DNA from 2 places in the Ureibacillus sp. FSL K6-0165 genome. Region 1 is predicted to be linked to the other one. Evidence: predicted binding sites of a transcription regulator. Region 1 holds the regulator's gene; the other holds the start of a gene.
The links. Region 1 encodes NrdR, which represses ribonucleotide reductase genes. Its sites were predicted from a motif close to AACACNATATATNGTGTT; they were not measured.
Positions count from the first base shown of each region.

Region 2: NST00_RS11100 (vitamin B12-dependent ribonucleotide reductase) is a predicted target of NrdR. The motif match lies at 4,362-4,379, and genes of this name have one in related genera.

Region 1 is NZ_JBBOQS010000001.1:1,715,297-1,722,780, reverse strand. It holds ribosomal protein L20 leader region at 55-201, opposite strand; gene thrS (threonine--tRNA ligase) at 450-2,381, opposite strand; gene dnaI (primosomal protein DnaI) at 2,795-3,730, opposite strand; gene NST00_RS08580 (replication initiation and membrane attachment family protein) at 3,741-5,111, opposite strand; gene nrdR (transcriptional regulator NrdR) at 5,131-5,595, opposite strand; gene NST00_RS08570 (glyceraldehyde-3-phosphate dehydrogenase) at 5,914-6,933, opposite strand; gene coaE (dephospho-CoA kinase) at 7,221-7,484, opposite strand, start outside.
Region 2 is NZ_JBBOQS010000001.1:2,228,385-2,235,868, reverse strand. It holds gene gcvPA (aminomethyl-transferring glycine dehydrogenase subunit GcvPA) at 1-1,248, shown strand, start outside; gene gcvPB (aminomethyl-transferring glycine dehydrogenase subunit GcvPB) at 1,241-2,704, shown strand; gene NST00_RS11110 (rhodanese-like domain-containing protein) at 2,863-3,249, opposite strand; gene NST00_RS11105 (lipoate--protein ligase family protein) at 3,407-4,186, shown strand; gene NST00_RS11100 (vitamin B12-dependent ribonucleotide reductase) at 4,440-7,004, shown strand; gene NST00_RS11095 (TSUP family transporter) at 7,121-7,484, opposite strand, start outside.

The DNA of each region.
Region 1 (7,484 bases):
CGAATACACGGTTTGGAAACATCCCTGGTTGAACGTCGCTGTTGATTCTGTTATGTCCATAAAAAAAGACGGACATTTCAGAAGATGTCCGCCCGCCGAAAAATACGCAAAAAGAGCGTATTCATTTTTCATGTATTCCAAACCTGCCAACTGCTTGAAGCGTCGAAACAGGTGAGAAGCGGGCAGCCTCTACTTTCAACCACAAACTTGTATTCTTAACCTTTGTTATCGTAACATTCATATTTTAGAATGTCAAGTTTTTTATCAATACATTCCTTTGAAAGAAAAAAAATAGAAAACTTTAAAATCTAAAATTCTTTAACGAATACTAGCTATCGTGCAATGATTAGAATTATAAACTAAAGTATTTTAAAAAATCAAGATGCCCTTTGCTAAGCTCCGGGCATCTTCCACACTAATCAAAAATACAAATCATTTTTGTATCCCGTTTACACTCTTGCGTCCTTTTTGATATCTTCAAGGAATTGTTCGAATGAAACTGTTTCGGAATCTTTAGATCCATATCTGCGAATATTTACCGCATTCGCTTCCACTTCTTTATCTCCTAATACCAACATGTAAGGGATTTTCTTCATTTGTGCTTCACGGATTTTATATCCTAACTTTTCTTCACGAACATCCAATTCTACGCGAATACCAGCTTTACGAAGTGTTTCTTCCACTTGTTTTGCATAATCAAAATGCACTTCGTTTGATACAGGTATCACTACTGCTTGAACTGGTGCCAACCAAGTTGGGAACGCACCTTTATACTCTTCAATTAAGAATGCAACAAAGCGTTCCATTGTCGATACAATACCACGATGAATTACAACTGGACGATGTTTTTCTCCATCTTCTCCGATATATGTTAAATCAAAGCGCTCTGGTTGCAAGAAGTCAAGTTGCACAGTTGATAATGTTTCTTCTTTACCAATAGCAGTTTTAACTTGTACGTCCAATTTAGGACCATAGAATGCCGCTTCGCCTTCCGCTTCAAAATATTCAAGGCCTAGGTCATCCATTGCTTCTTTTAACATGCTTTGAGCACGTTCCCACATTTCATCGTCGTCATAATACTTTTCTGTATCTTCTGGATCACGGTAAGATAAGCGGAAACGATAATCTTTAATATCGAAATCTTTATAAACATCTAAAATTAAGTTAACTACTCGTTTAAACTCATCTTTAATTTGGTCTGGACGAACGAAGATATGGGCATCATTCAACGTCATTCCGCGCACACGTTGTAATCCAGATAAACCACCAGATGCTTCATAACGGTGCATCATACCAAGTTCGGCAATTCGAATCGGCAACTCACGGTAAGAGTGCATGCTGTTCTTGTACACCATCATATGGTGTGGACAGTTCATTGGACGAAGCACAAGTGTTTCGTTATCCATTTCCATTGGAGGGAACATATCTTCAGAATAGTGATGCCAATGTCCAGATGTTTCATATAAACTTTTAGAACCTAGCACTGGAGTATATACATGTTGATATCCAAGACTGATTTCTTTATCAACAATATAGCGTTCGATGATACGACGAATTGTTGCCCCATTTGGCAACCAAATTGGTAACCCTTGACCTACAGTTTGAGATAAAGTAAATAGCTCAAGTTCCTTACCAATTTTACGGTGATCTCGTTCTCTTGCCTCTTCAAGCATTTGTAAGTGTTGTTTTAAATCTTCTTTATTGAAGAATGCTGTGCCGTAAATACGTTGAAGCATTTTGTTGTTAGAATCGCCACGCCAATATGCTCCAGCTAAAGAAAGCAATTTAAACTCTTTTAATTTGCCTGTAGATGGAACGTGCACTCCACGGCAAAGATCGAAAAATTCCCCTTGATAGTATATAGAGACTTGTTCCCCTTCTGGAATCGCATCAAGTAATTCCAATTTATATTCATCGCCGATTTCTTCATAAATTTTGCGCGCTTCTTCGCGAGTAACGTTTTTACGTACGATCTCAAGGTTTTCAGAAATGATTTTTTTCATTTCTTTTTCTATTTTTGGAAGATCATCTGCAGAAATTGGTGTTGGTGAGTCGATATCGTAGTAAAACCCACCTTCAATTACAGGACCAATCCCAAGTTTCACACCAGGGAATAAACGTTTTACTGCTTGAGCTGTTAAATGAGCAGTAGAGTGGCGCAATATTTCTAATGCATCTTCATGTTCTGGTGTAATGATTTCAATTGCACCATCTTCCTCAATTGGTGTTTTTAAATCTAATAACTTACCATTGATTTTACCTGCTAACGCTTTTTTACGTAATCCTGGGCTGATGGAAGCTGCCACATCATCAGTAGAAGTTCCTTTAGGAAACTCCTTTACAGCACCGTCTGGAAATGTTAATTGAATCACTTCAGACATACTCAAATTCTCCTTTACTATATTTTTTGATGCAAAATTTTTAGCTATTCTGTATTCATAGAAATCAAAAATTAATAAAGCTAAACAGTTGAAACCTAAAATAAAAAAACGCCATCCCAATAAAGGGACGACGCGATCGCTCGTGGTTCCACCCTTCTTCCTTCCGAAATAAAATTTCAGACGAAGCTCTAGGTCGGTGTAACGTACCGAAAACGTTAGCGGATTGTTCCCCGCTAATGCTCCGAGGTAGTAAAGTGTTGCGTCGTACTAGGAAACTTCCAGCCTAGGTTTCCCTCTCTATAAGCCGTTTCACAAACTTCGTGTCCTCTTCACCGCAAAATATTTTTCATCATCATAATGAAAGTATACGCTGAGTTTTTTAGAAATGCAACTATCGAAATAGACAAAGCTTTTTAAAGTCTCCTATTTCTTCCTGTCATTCGAATAGGAAACGTCACGGCTTTAATTCGCTCCATAATTCTTGCCGCTTTCACTACATCCATCTCACCACGAGAAGTTTCTGCTAGATGAATTTCCAATTGTTTATAATCTAAATTCGATGTAATAAAGGTTGGTAGTTGCTCACTCATTCGATAATGTAAAATGGATCCTAAGATTTCATCCCTCGCCCAGCTTGTTAATGATTCTGCACCAATATCATCGAGCATCAACACTGGAGCTTGTTTCACATAATCCACTTTCTCCTGAAGTGTTTGATCGTGGATGGAATTTTTTAATTCCCTTAAAAATTCAGGTACAAATACAAGAACTGACGGGACTTTTAAACTTGCGAGTTCGTTGGCAATCGCACCTAGTACAAAGGATTTCCCAACACCAAACTCTCCATACAAGTAAAACCCTTTTTTCGGTAATTCCCCTGAATTTTTGATATGAGCAACAAAATCAGCTGCATAATTAAGTATTTCAACCCGCGATTCATCATCAATTTCTAAATCTTTCAATGTTGCAGATAATACATCTTTTGGCATGTACATGCTTGAAATCATCGATTCAATTTCTCTGCGTTCATCCTCAATGATTTTTTGTTTGCATCGTTCATATTCAACATCTATGGAATTTTGAGTGATATACAGTTTTGGAACAAACCCTTTTAAATAATTAGTGCATTTTTCTGTCGAACCGCAGTTGCAACATTCGCTCGTTTGGCTAATATATTCATATAGCTTTGCTAAACTGCGTTCAACCATCTCTTTATTAACCACATCATCATGTTCTGCTAAAAATTTTTGAACGTTCGGATGTTCTAAAATTTGATTTCGGATGGCATTGTATCTCTCTTGAAAGGATGGAATTTGCACTTTATTTAAAGATTTTTTGATCGATTCGATGGTTGGTCACCTACCCGTCTACAACTCCAAGTTTTTGCAATATTTTTTTACGTTCTTCTTCAAAGTTAATTTTTTGTTTTGTGGACTGTTCTTCCTCTTTCCGAGGTTCGTTTCGTTTATAGAACCATTCTGGTATCTTTTCTTCCCTTATATTTCTGTATGGCTGTTTTCTATAGTTTAAAGCAGAAGACTTTTTCTCTTCGTTTTCTTGCTTCCACTTATTATATTGATCCCGTTCTGTGCGAGCAAGTTCCATTGCTTCCTTCGCCGTTCGAACATTTTTCCTCATCCAATGGTCCGCAATTCGTTCAACATATTTGCGTGGTAATTTCATGTCTGTAGTTAGCATAACATATTCAAGCAATACATTGACAACTCCGACGGGCATGCCATGTTTCAATATTAAATCTTCTGCTATTTCGACAGAAGATGGTACTGGCTCTTTTCCGTTATTAATGTCTCTTAACACTTGAACGGGTGGGGTCGTTTCAAGGTAATCAATTAACTCTTGTTCTTTCGTTAAAGGCTGATTTTGTATTTCTTGCGGTTTCATTTCAAAAGTTTTTTCAAGTTTCGGCACTTCTTTAGAAATCGTTAATTTATAATAATCTGATGCAGCTTTTTTTAATCTATCTAACGAAATTCGCATTTCATCATCAATCGCTAAAATAACAACCTTCTGCATATCAAGTGGAGAGAATTGATAGAGGAAGGCTATCTTTGCAATCCATTCTTTTACTTCAATTGTAAATACACTGGTAGGAATCAATTGTTCCGATAACCCAGCTTGCAATAAAGCAAAATCAAATTGTTCATAATAGAATGGATAATTGCGATTTTTTGTTTCTAGGTTGGGTTCGATGAATTCTTGGGGAACATTCGTATGAATGGGTTTGTACACATCCATAAATGTTCTTGATACTTCTTTAAAAGAATCCATGTTCATTCGCTTGATGAATCGTTTCCGAAGTTTACGGTATGCTTGTTCTCCAATTTTACTGAAAAGAAACATTGATAATAACGGATCTTGAAAAAATGTCTCTGCATCAAGAGGACGCACTAATTCATATATAAAGAAACGATTTTCTCCTTCTTCTTTTCGATATGTTCTTAATAAACCGATTGCTTCTAATGAAATACGGGCTTGAAACACTTTACCAATCGGCATATCTAACACATTCATTAAATAATAATGATTTAAAGTTTCCCTATGAGCATCTTCACCTTCTGCCCATAAAGTTAAATATAAGCTAATGGGTTCCGGACCAGTAAGTGGCTGATAGAAAAGCGTTAATAGTTGTCGTTCATGGGAAGATAGAGAATGAGGGAGAATAATGTCAAAATGATCCTTCGGTTGAAGCTCTTTATATAAATGAACCAATTTTGCTTTCCCCCTATAACTACTTTTTTGGCTGTCGATTCAATAATTCTGTTAACTCTTGCATAAATACATTAATATCTTTGAATTGTCTGTAAACAGATGCAAAACGAACATAAGCCACTTCATCCACCTTTGCAAGCTCATCCATTACCATTTCTCCAACATCTACAGAACTTACTTCCGAATTTCCTAGTCTTCTTAATTCTTTTTCAATAGAAAAGACGATTTGTTCAAGTTGTTCTAATGATACTGGACGTTTTTCGCAAGCGCGAATTAGCCCTCTTAACACTTTTTCTCGGCTAAATTCTTCCCTGGACCCATCTTTTTTCACTACAATTAATGGCGTTTCTTCTATTTTTTCAAAAGTAGTGAATCGGAAACCGCAAGATTCGCATTCACGACGTCTACGTATCTCTTTATTATCATCAACGGGTCTGGAATCTATGACACGCGTTCCATTGTAATAACAACTTGGACATCTCATAAAAATTTCTCCCTGTCTAGTATATTTATCATTATTATATCAAATAAACATAGGAAGTAACACTTTTCCTAGTACATAATCTCTAATAGAAGATGATAGGTTTTCATTTTAATATACTTCCAACCAAAAATCGAGGTTATTTATAATGAATTTCATTAGAATGATTGCTAGCACTTTCAATGCATATTTTTCGGGAGTTTTGTATATAAATAGTAATGAAAGATTATTTTTACAAGTGATATTACATAACTACAGATTATATAAAAAAGTGTAGACAAAGTCGTTGTCAGACGATGTCTACACTTTATCAACTATTTATTATGCAGTTACCGCTTCAAGTGCTTTTACAACTTTTTTCGTTAAATCAACTACGCGTGCAGAGTAACCCCATTCATTATCGTACCAAGCCATTACTTTAACTTTTCTTGTACCCATTACCATTGTTAATTGTGCATCAATAGTAGATGAATATGTTGTTGTATTGTAATCAACAGATACAAGTGGTTCTTCGCTATAGTTTAGGATACCTTTTAATGAACCTTCACTTGCTTTTCTGAAAGCTTCGTTTACTTGTTCAGCTGTTACATCTTGTTTTAAGTCGACTACTAAGTCTACTAATGAAACATTTGGAGTTGGTACACGAAGAGCTAAACCATGGATTTTTCCTTCCATTTCAGGAATTACTTTACTTAATGCTTTTGCTGCACCAGTCGTAGTTGGAATAATGCTTTGACCACATGCACGAGCACGGCGTAAATCTTTATGCATGTTGTCTAGATTTTTTTGGTCATTTGTATATGCGTGAACTGTTGTCATTAAACCGTTTTCAATACCAAATTGTTCATGCAACACTTTTACAACCGGAGCTAAGCAGTTTGTTGTACAAGATGCATTTGAAATGATGTGGTGTTTTGACACGTCTAATACATCATCATTAACACCCATTACAATTGTTACGTCTTCGTTTTTACCTGGCGCTGTTAAAATTACTTTTTTTGCACCTGCTTCTAAATGAAGAGCTGCTTTTTCGCGATCATTGAATTTACCTGTTGCTTCGATAACTAAGTCTACTCCAAGTTCTTTCCACGGTAATTTTGCAGGATCGCGTTCAGCAATTAATTGAACACGTTTACCGTTGACGATTAAAGCATCTTCCTCATACTCTACAGTTCCATCAAAATGTCCATGAATTGTGTCATACTTAACCATATGTGCTAATGTTTTTGCAGGATAGCTAGCATTAACTGCCACTATATTTAAATCCTCTTGAACAATCGCTTGTCGGAACACCATGCGGCCAATTCGTCCAAAGCCGTTAATTGCAATAGAAACTGTCATTAATATAAGCCTCCCGTTTTACTTCAATTATGTTTACTATTTCTCAATTAGTATAGCACATTATTATAAAAGGTGTACCAATAATTCTAATAATAAAAAAGTTATTATTTTCAGAAAAATAAATGATTAAAGGGAAAATGGTATTACTATGAGAAAATTGTTTAAAATTACCGCTTAAAGTCTAACTTTTCCATCGATTGCTGTTTTCATTACGTGAATGAAATGGAAAAAATTCACTTCACACAATGTTTAGAAATCAATAATTTGATCATCAATCGATGTAAAGCTTAAGAAAGAACTCCCCATTCTTTCAATATATGCTCTAATTGTTTTCGCGTCTCTTCAATTGTTCCATTATTATTTATAACCGCATCGGCTCCTTGTTCCTTCACTGCTAATGGCAGCTGAGAACGAATGCGGGCTTTTGCATCTTCCGCAGTTAATTGATTTCTTTTCATTAATCTTTCCAATTGTACATCTTCCGATACCGTCACGACTAAAATTTTATCAACAAAATGTTGAAGTTTACTTTCAAATAATAATGGAATGTC
Region 2 (7,484 bases), 510 kb from region 1:
GAAGAGGTGCGTTTTAAAGGGCTTTATAATATTAAAGAAGCAGCATCTGAATCTGCGCTATTAAAAGAACTAAAAGCTTTAGCAGATAAAAATATCAACACTGAAACAGCTGTTTCATTCTTAGGTGCAGGTGTATACAATCACTACAAACCTGTTATTGTGGACCATGTTATTTCTCGGTCTGAATTCTATACTGCTTATACACCATATCAACCGGAAATTTCACAAGGTGAACTACAAGCTATTTTTGAATTCCAAACAATGATTGCCGAATTAACAGGTATGGATTTAGCAAACTCTTCCATGTATGATGGCGGAACATCGCTTGCAGAAGCAGGGATGCTTGCTGCTGGCTCAACAAGACGTAAAAAATTGTTAGTATCTGAAGCAATCCATCCTGAATATCGTACTGTTGTAGAAACTTATGCATATGGCCAATCAATCGAAGTAGTAAATGTGCCAATGAAAGATGGAGTAACAGATATTGAAGCATTAAAAGGTATGATTGATCAAGATACTGCGGCTGTTATGGTTCAGTATCCTAACTTCTTTGGTCAAATTGAAGACTTGAAAACAATGGGTGAGCTAGTACATGAAGCAAAAGGATTATTCATTGTTTCTGCAAACCCATTAGCATTAGGTGTGTTAACGCCTCCTGGAAAACTTGGAGCTGACATTACTGTAGGGGATGCACAACCATTTGGTATTCCTGAAAGTTTTGGAGGACCACACTGCGGTTATTTTGCTACGACTTCAAAATTAATGCGTAAAGTGCCTGGCCGTTTAGTAGGACAAACAGTAGACCAAGACGGACGTCGCGGTTTCGTATTAACATTACAAGCTCGCGAACAACATATTCGCCGTGAAAAAGCAACTTCTAACATTTGTTCGAACCAAGCATTGCTTGCTCTTGCTGCATCCGTTACTATGACAGCTTTAGGTAAACGCGGTATTCAAGAAATGGCAAAGCAAAACATCGTGAAAACTCGTTATGCAAAAACAGCGTTTGAGCAAGCTGGATTTACAGTTCCATTCCAAGGTGCTCACTTCAACGAAATCGTTGTAAAAGTAAACAAACCAGTGAGTGAATTAAACAAAAGATTATTAGAAAAAGGCATTATCGGTGGTTATGATTTAGGCCGCGATTATCCTGAACTTGAAAACCATGTACTTATTGCCGTTACAGAATTGCGTACGAAAGAAGAGATTGATCAATTAGTGCAAGAAATGGGGGCTTACAATGCATAACGAAAATCAACCGCTCATTTTTGAATTATCGAAGGAAGGGCGCATCGGCTACAGCTTGCCAGAATTAGATGTGCCAGAGGTAGAATTATCAGAATTAATTCCACAAGAATATTTGCGTGAAGAACCTGCTGAATTACCGGAAGTTTCAGAATTGGATATTATGCGCCACTATACAGCATTATCTCGCCGCAATCATGGCGTAGATTCTGGATTCTATCCACTAGGTTCTTGTACGATGAAATACAATCCAAAAATTAATGAAGAAGTCGCCCGCTTCTCTGGATTCGCAAATATTCACCCGTTACAAGACGAGCCAACAGTTCAAGGTGCAATGGAATTAATGTATGAACTTCAAACAGCTTTAAAAGAAATTACAGGTATGGATGAAGTTACATTACAACCTGCTGCGGGTGCACATGGAGAATGGACAGCATTAATGATGATTCGTGCTTTCCATGAAGCAAATGGGGAAGGTCACCGTAATAAAGTAATCGTTCCAGACTCTGCACACGGAACAAACCCAGCTAGTGCTACTGTTGCTGGATTTGATACAATTACAGTAAAATCGGATGAAAATGGTTTAGTTGATTTGGAAGATTTACGTCGAGTAGTTGGGAAAGATACAGCGGCACTTATGCTGACAAACCCAAATACGCTCGGGCTATTTGAAGAGCACATCATTGAAATTGCGGATATCGTGCATAGCGTGGGCGGGAAAGTATATTACGATGGAGCAAACTTAAATGCTATTATGTCAAAAGTACGCCCAGGCGATATGGGATTTGACTGTGTACACTTGAATTTACACAAAACATTCACAGGTCCACACGGCGGTGGAGGTCCTGGTTCTGGCCCTGTAGGGGTAAAAGCAGATTTAATTCCATTCTTGCCGAAACCAGTATTAGTGAAAAAAGAAGATGGCACGTTCCATTTTGATTATGATCGTCCACAATCCATTGGCCGTGTAAAACCATTCTACGGAAACTTCGGCATCAATGTACGTGCTTATACGTATATTCGTTCAATGGGACCTGAAGGATTAAAATTAGTAACAGAATATGCAGTATTAAATGCGAACTACATGATGCGTAAACTACAACCTTACTTTGACCTTCCTTATGATCGTCATTGTAAACACGAATTTGTATTATCTGGACGTCGTCAGAAAAAACTTGGTGTTCGCACATTAGATATTGCGAAACGACTACTTGATTTCGGTTATCATCCACCAACAATTTACTTCCCATTAAATGTGGAAGAGGGAATGATGATTGAGCCTACAGAAACAGAATCGAAAGAAACATTAGATGCGTTCTGTGATGCACTGATCCAAATCGCAAAAGAAGCGGAAGAGAATCCGTCTATTGTACAAGAAGCACCACATACAACTGTTGTGAGTCGATTAGATGAAACTCAAGCTGCTAGAAATCCAATTTTGCGTTATCAAAAACAATAGCGTTCAAAATAAAAATATCCATGAGTGCATCTCATGGATATTTTTTACTACTTTTAAACAAGCTATTTAAAAGATGATATATGACATGAGTAAAATATCATAAATATTGTTGGCGTAATCATGTCATTTCTTTAAATATAGGAATTTCAACAGGTAAACTAATTTTTTGTTTTAATTTTACCAGTCCAAGTTTTGAAACCGCCTTGAAGTTGATACAATTGATTGTAACCTTTTTTCTTTAAGAAAAGAGCTGCCCTAGAACTTCTTGTCATATTTTGACAATATAAATATACAGGAAGATCTGGACGAATTTCTTTGTAACGTTGACGCAATTGAGAAAAAGGAATATTACGTGCACCTAAAATGTGACCAGAATCAAATTCTTTTGTTTCTCGAACATCGATTAATTGAGCTTTTCGATATCCTTTAATAAATTCTTCTTGCGTCAAATTAGTAACAGATTTTTTTAAACGGAATGAACTTACTAAAACATAGATAATGATAAGTCCTAGGATTGTTGCAATCGTATATAATACTGTCGCCACTTCTAAAATTCTCCTTTCTATTTACATAGAACATTATAAATAAGAAATTGGCATTCGTCCATTCAGTTTGATACAATAAAAAAGTTGTGAGGAGGAAAACAAGTTGAAAACGAAATGGTATTTCATTAATTCAGGACCATGCAGTCCTTCTTATAATATGGCATTAGACGAGGCATTACTCGATTTTCATAGTAGAGGCGAAATTCCACCAGTCATTCGATTTTACGAGTGGAATCCGCCAACCCTTTCTATTGGATATTTCCAAAGAGCACATCGAGACATTGATTTTGATGCTTTAAAAGCGCAAAATATTGGCTTTGTTCGGAGACCTACTGGTGGAAGAGCAGTTCTTCATGACAGCGAATTGACATATAGCATCATCGTTACAGAACAATACCCAAATATGCCTGAAACGGTTACAGAAGCTTATCGTTTTTTAAGCGAAGGCTTGTTAAAAGGGTTCCACAATTTAGGATTAGATGCATATTTCAGCATCCCTGATACGGAGGAAAAACAAGAAGCATTGAAAAAACCAAAAAGTGCAGTTTGTTTTGATGCTCCAAGCTGGTATGAACTCGTTGTAGAAGGAAAGAAAGTTGCTGGAAGTGCGCAAACTAGACAAAAGGGTGTCGTTTTACAGCACGGTGCGATTTTATTGGATCTCGATGAGGACAAGCTGTTGTCTCTGTTCAAATTCCCTTCCGAAGAGGCAAAAGAGCGGATGCGAAAACAATTGCCGGAAAGAGCAGTTGCAATTAACCGTTTAACAACACGACGCATCACTATTGAGGAATGCATTCATGCATTCAAAAAAGGATTTGAAGAAGCTTTACAAATTGAACTTGTTCCATATGAATTAACAGAAGAACAAAAGGAATATGTGAGAAAATTAGAAGAAGAAAAATATGCAAATGATGAATGGAATTTCAGAAAGTAATTAAAAATTATAGTTCAAAAATTGTGACTAAAATTTAATATTCAGCTCCAAACTTAGAAATTTCTAAGATTCATAGAAATTATTATTTGTCAACCCCTTGAATCGATTCTAGTTATGAGGTAATCTTTTCTAAGTAGCAGAACGAAACAATATATTGTATGTTCATTTTACTAGACATACAATATATTGTGTTTTATTGTTTATATATGGGAAATGATAGATAAATTATATATGTGCTAAGGGAGGCTGGCAGATGGTAATGGTAGATTCTTATACGACCATCCTCATTGATCAACTAAACAAAGATATTGAACAATTTCCACAAGTTCATTCAATTACTCCAGATATGCATGTAACGCATAAAGGTGTATCGAGATTAGTCATGATTGACCGATACTCATTCAAGGATACGGAAAAGAAAACATTAAAACCTGGAGATTTTGTTGTATTAACAATTAAAGAAGATCCAAAGTTTCCAGCTCGAGGATTAGGTTATATCCAATCAATTGATTGGAATGCTAATAAAGCAGAAGTATTAATTGAAGAAGAATACAGAAATGTACTAGATGATCCAAAAGAACAAGAAACAGGTATCATCGTTCGTTCTCTAGATGTTATTGAAAAGCCTCTAGAAATTTTTTATGAACAAATTGCGAAACGAAATGCAACAGGCTTATCGTCTGTTGAACAAACAGAAGAAAAACGCAATGAATGGTTCCAAAAATTTTACGAGCAATTAGCTTCTTTAAAGTTCGTGCCGGCTGGACGAGTTCTATACGGTGCAGGTTCAGGAACGCAAGTCACATACTTCAACTGCTATGTAATGCCTTTCGTTCCGGATAGCCGAGAAGGTATTAGTGAACATCGCAAAAAGGTAATGGAAATTATGAGCCGCGGAGGCGGTGTTGGTACAAATGGTTCAACACTAAGACCTCGCAATACGCTTGCAAGAGGAGTAAATGGGAAATCAAGCGGTTCTGTATCATGGCTTGATGATATTGCGAAACTTACACATCTTGTCGAACAAGGTGGTTCGCGTCGGGGAGCACAAATGATCATGCTCGCTGATTGGCATCCAGATATTGTTGAATTTATCATTTCCAAAATGCAAAATCCTCGCATTTTGCGCTATTTAATTGAAAATATGGAAGATGAATCAATCGTTCGCCATGCGAAAGAAAAATTAAAATTCAAACCATTAACGCCGCTTGAAGAAGCGATGTATCAAGGAATCCTAAACTATAAAAACATCCCTGGTTTAGGAGGATTTAGCGAAGCAATTATTAAAGAGGCGGAAACAAAGCTTCGCGATGGCGGAACGTACACTGTGCATAATCCAGACTTTTTAACAGGTGCCAATATCTCTGTTACTATTACAAATGAATTTATGGAAGCGGTTGAAAAAGACGAAGAATACCCACTTCGATTCCCAGATGTAGAAAACTATACGCCGGAAGAAATGGCAATTTACAATGAGAAATGGCACAAAATTGGTGACGTGCGCGAGTGGGAAGCTCTCGGTTACGGAGTGCGCACTTATCGCAAAATTAAAGCACGAGAACTTTGGAAATTAATTAATATATGTGCAACTTATGCTGCAGAACCAGGTATTTTCTTCATTGATAATGCGAATGAAATGACAAATGCCCGCGCTTATGGCCAAAAAGTTGTTGCGACAAACCCTTGTGGTGAGCAACCGCTTGCACCGTATTCAGTATGTAACTTAGCAGCAGTGAATTTAGCTCAATTTGCATTGAAAGATGAAAAAACAGTGGACTTTGAGGCATTAAAAGAAACAGTTCGCGTTGGCGTTCGCATGCAAGATAATGTCATTGATGCAACTCCGTATTTCCTTGAAGAAAACCGTAGACAAGCTCTAGGTGAGCGACGTATCGGTCTTGGAGTAATGGGCTTAGCTGATCTACTAATTTACTGCGAAAAAGAATATGGTTCAGAAGAAGGAAACAAGCTTGTCGATCAAGTTTTCGAAACGATTGCGACAACTGCTTACGAAACGTCCATTGAACTAGCAAAAGAACGTGGCAGCTTCCCATTCTTAGTAGGTGAAACAGAAGAGGAAACGAAACGCTTACGTGAAGCATTCATTAATACTGGTTACATGAAACGCATGCCAGAACATATTCGTCAAGGGGTACTTGAATATGGTATCCGAAATTCCCATCTGTTAACTGTTGCTCCAACTGGTTCAACAGGTACTATGGTGGGAGTTGCAACTGGTTTAGAACCTTATTTCTCTTTCACATATTATCGTTCTGGTCGCCTAGGAAAATTCATCGAAGTAAAAGCAGAAATTGTTCAAGAATACTTAGAAAAGCATCCTGAAGTAAGTGAACATCACTTACCTCACTGGTTTGTAACAGCGATGGATTTGACGCCAGAAGCTCACGCAGATGTTCAATGTATTATTCAACGTTGGGTAGATTCATCTATCTCTAAAACGGTAAATGCACCGAAAGGATACACGGTGGAACAAGTAGAAAAAGTTTATGAACGTTTATATAGAGGTGGAGCAAAAGGTGGAACGGTTTACGTTGACGGTAGTCGTGATTCGCAAGTGTTAACATTAAAAGCGGAAATGACGCAAGAAGAGCAGTTAACATTTGAAGAATTGCAGGATGAGCCTGTTGAAAAGCCAGTCGTATTGGTAGAAACAATTGCTCCGCTTCAACAAACAAACGTGAATATCGGTTCCGAAGTAGGAGATACATGCCCAGTTTGCCGCCAAGGAACAGTAGAAGAAATTGGTGGATGTAACACATGTACCGTATGTGGTGCCCAACTAAAATGTGGTTTATAATTTATGACAAAGTCATACTGTAAAAAGTGTGTGAACAATAAAAAATAAAGAAAAAGCCTGACCAATAATGGTCAGGCTTAAATATTTTCTAATTTGCGAAAATCAGCAAACGATCATTAGAAAAAATAATCATAGCTATTTTTCGCTAGTAAAATTAATGTCGTGACGATAAATAGAATACGAACAACAGTTGTTCCTTGTTTTAATGCAAACTTTGTTCCTACATAGGCACCACATATCATGGAAATCCCCATGATTATTCCATAGATGAACAATACTTCCCCGAGTATGAAAAACATCACTAATGCTGCAAGATTACTAGTAAAGTTTAATAATTTTGCATTTCCTGATGCTTGTAAAAAATCAAAACCCATCATTAAAAATACAAAAATGATAAAAGAACCTGTTCCTGGACCAAAAAAACCATCATAAAATCCGATGGCGAGTAAAGAACAAAGGAAAACGATTTTTCGTTTCCAC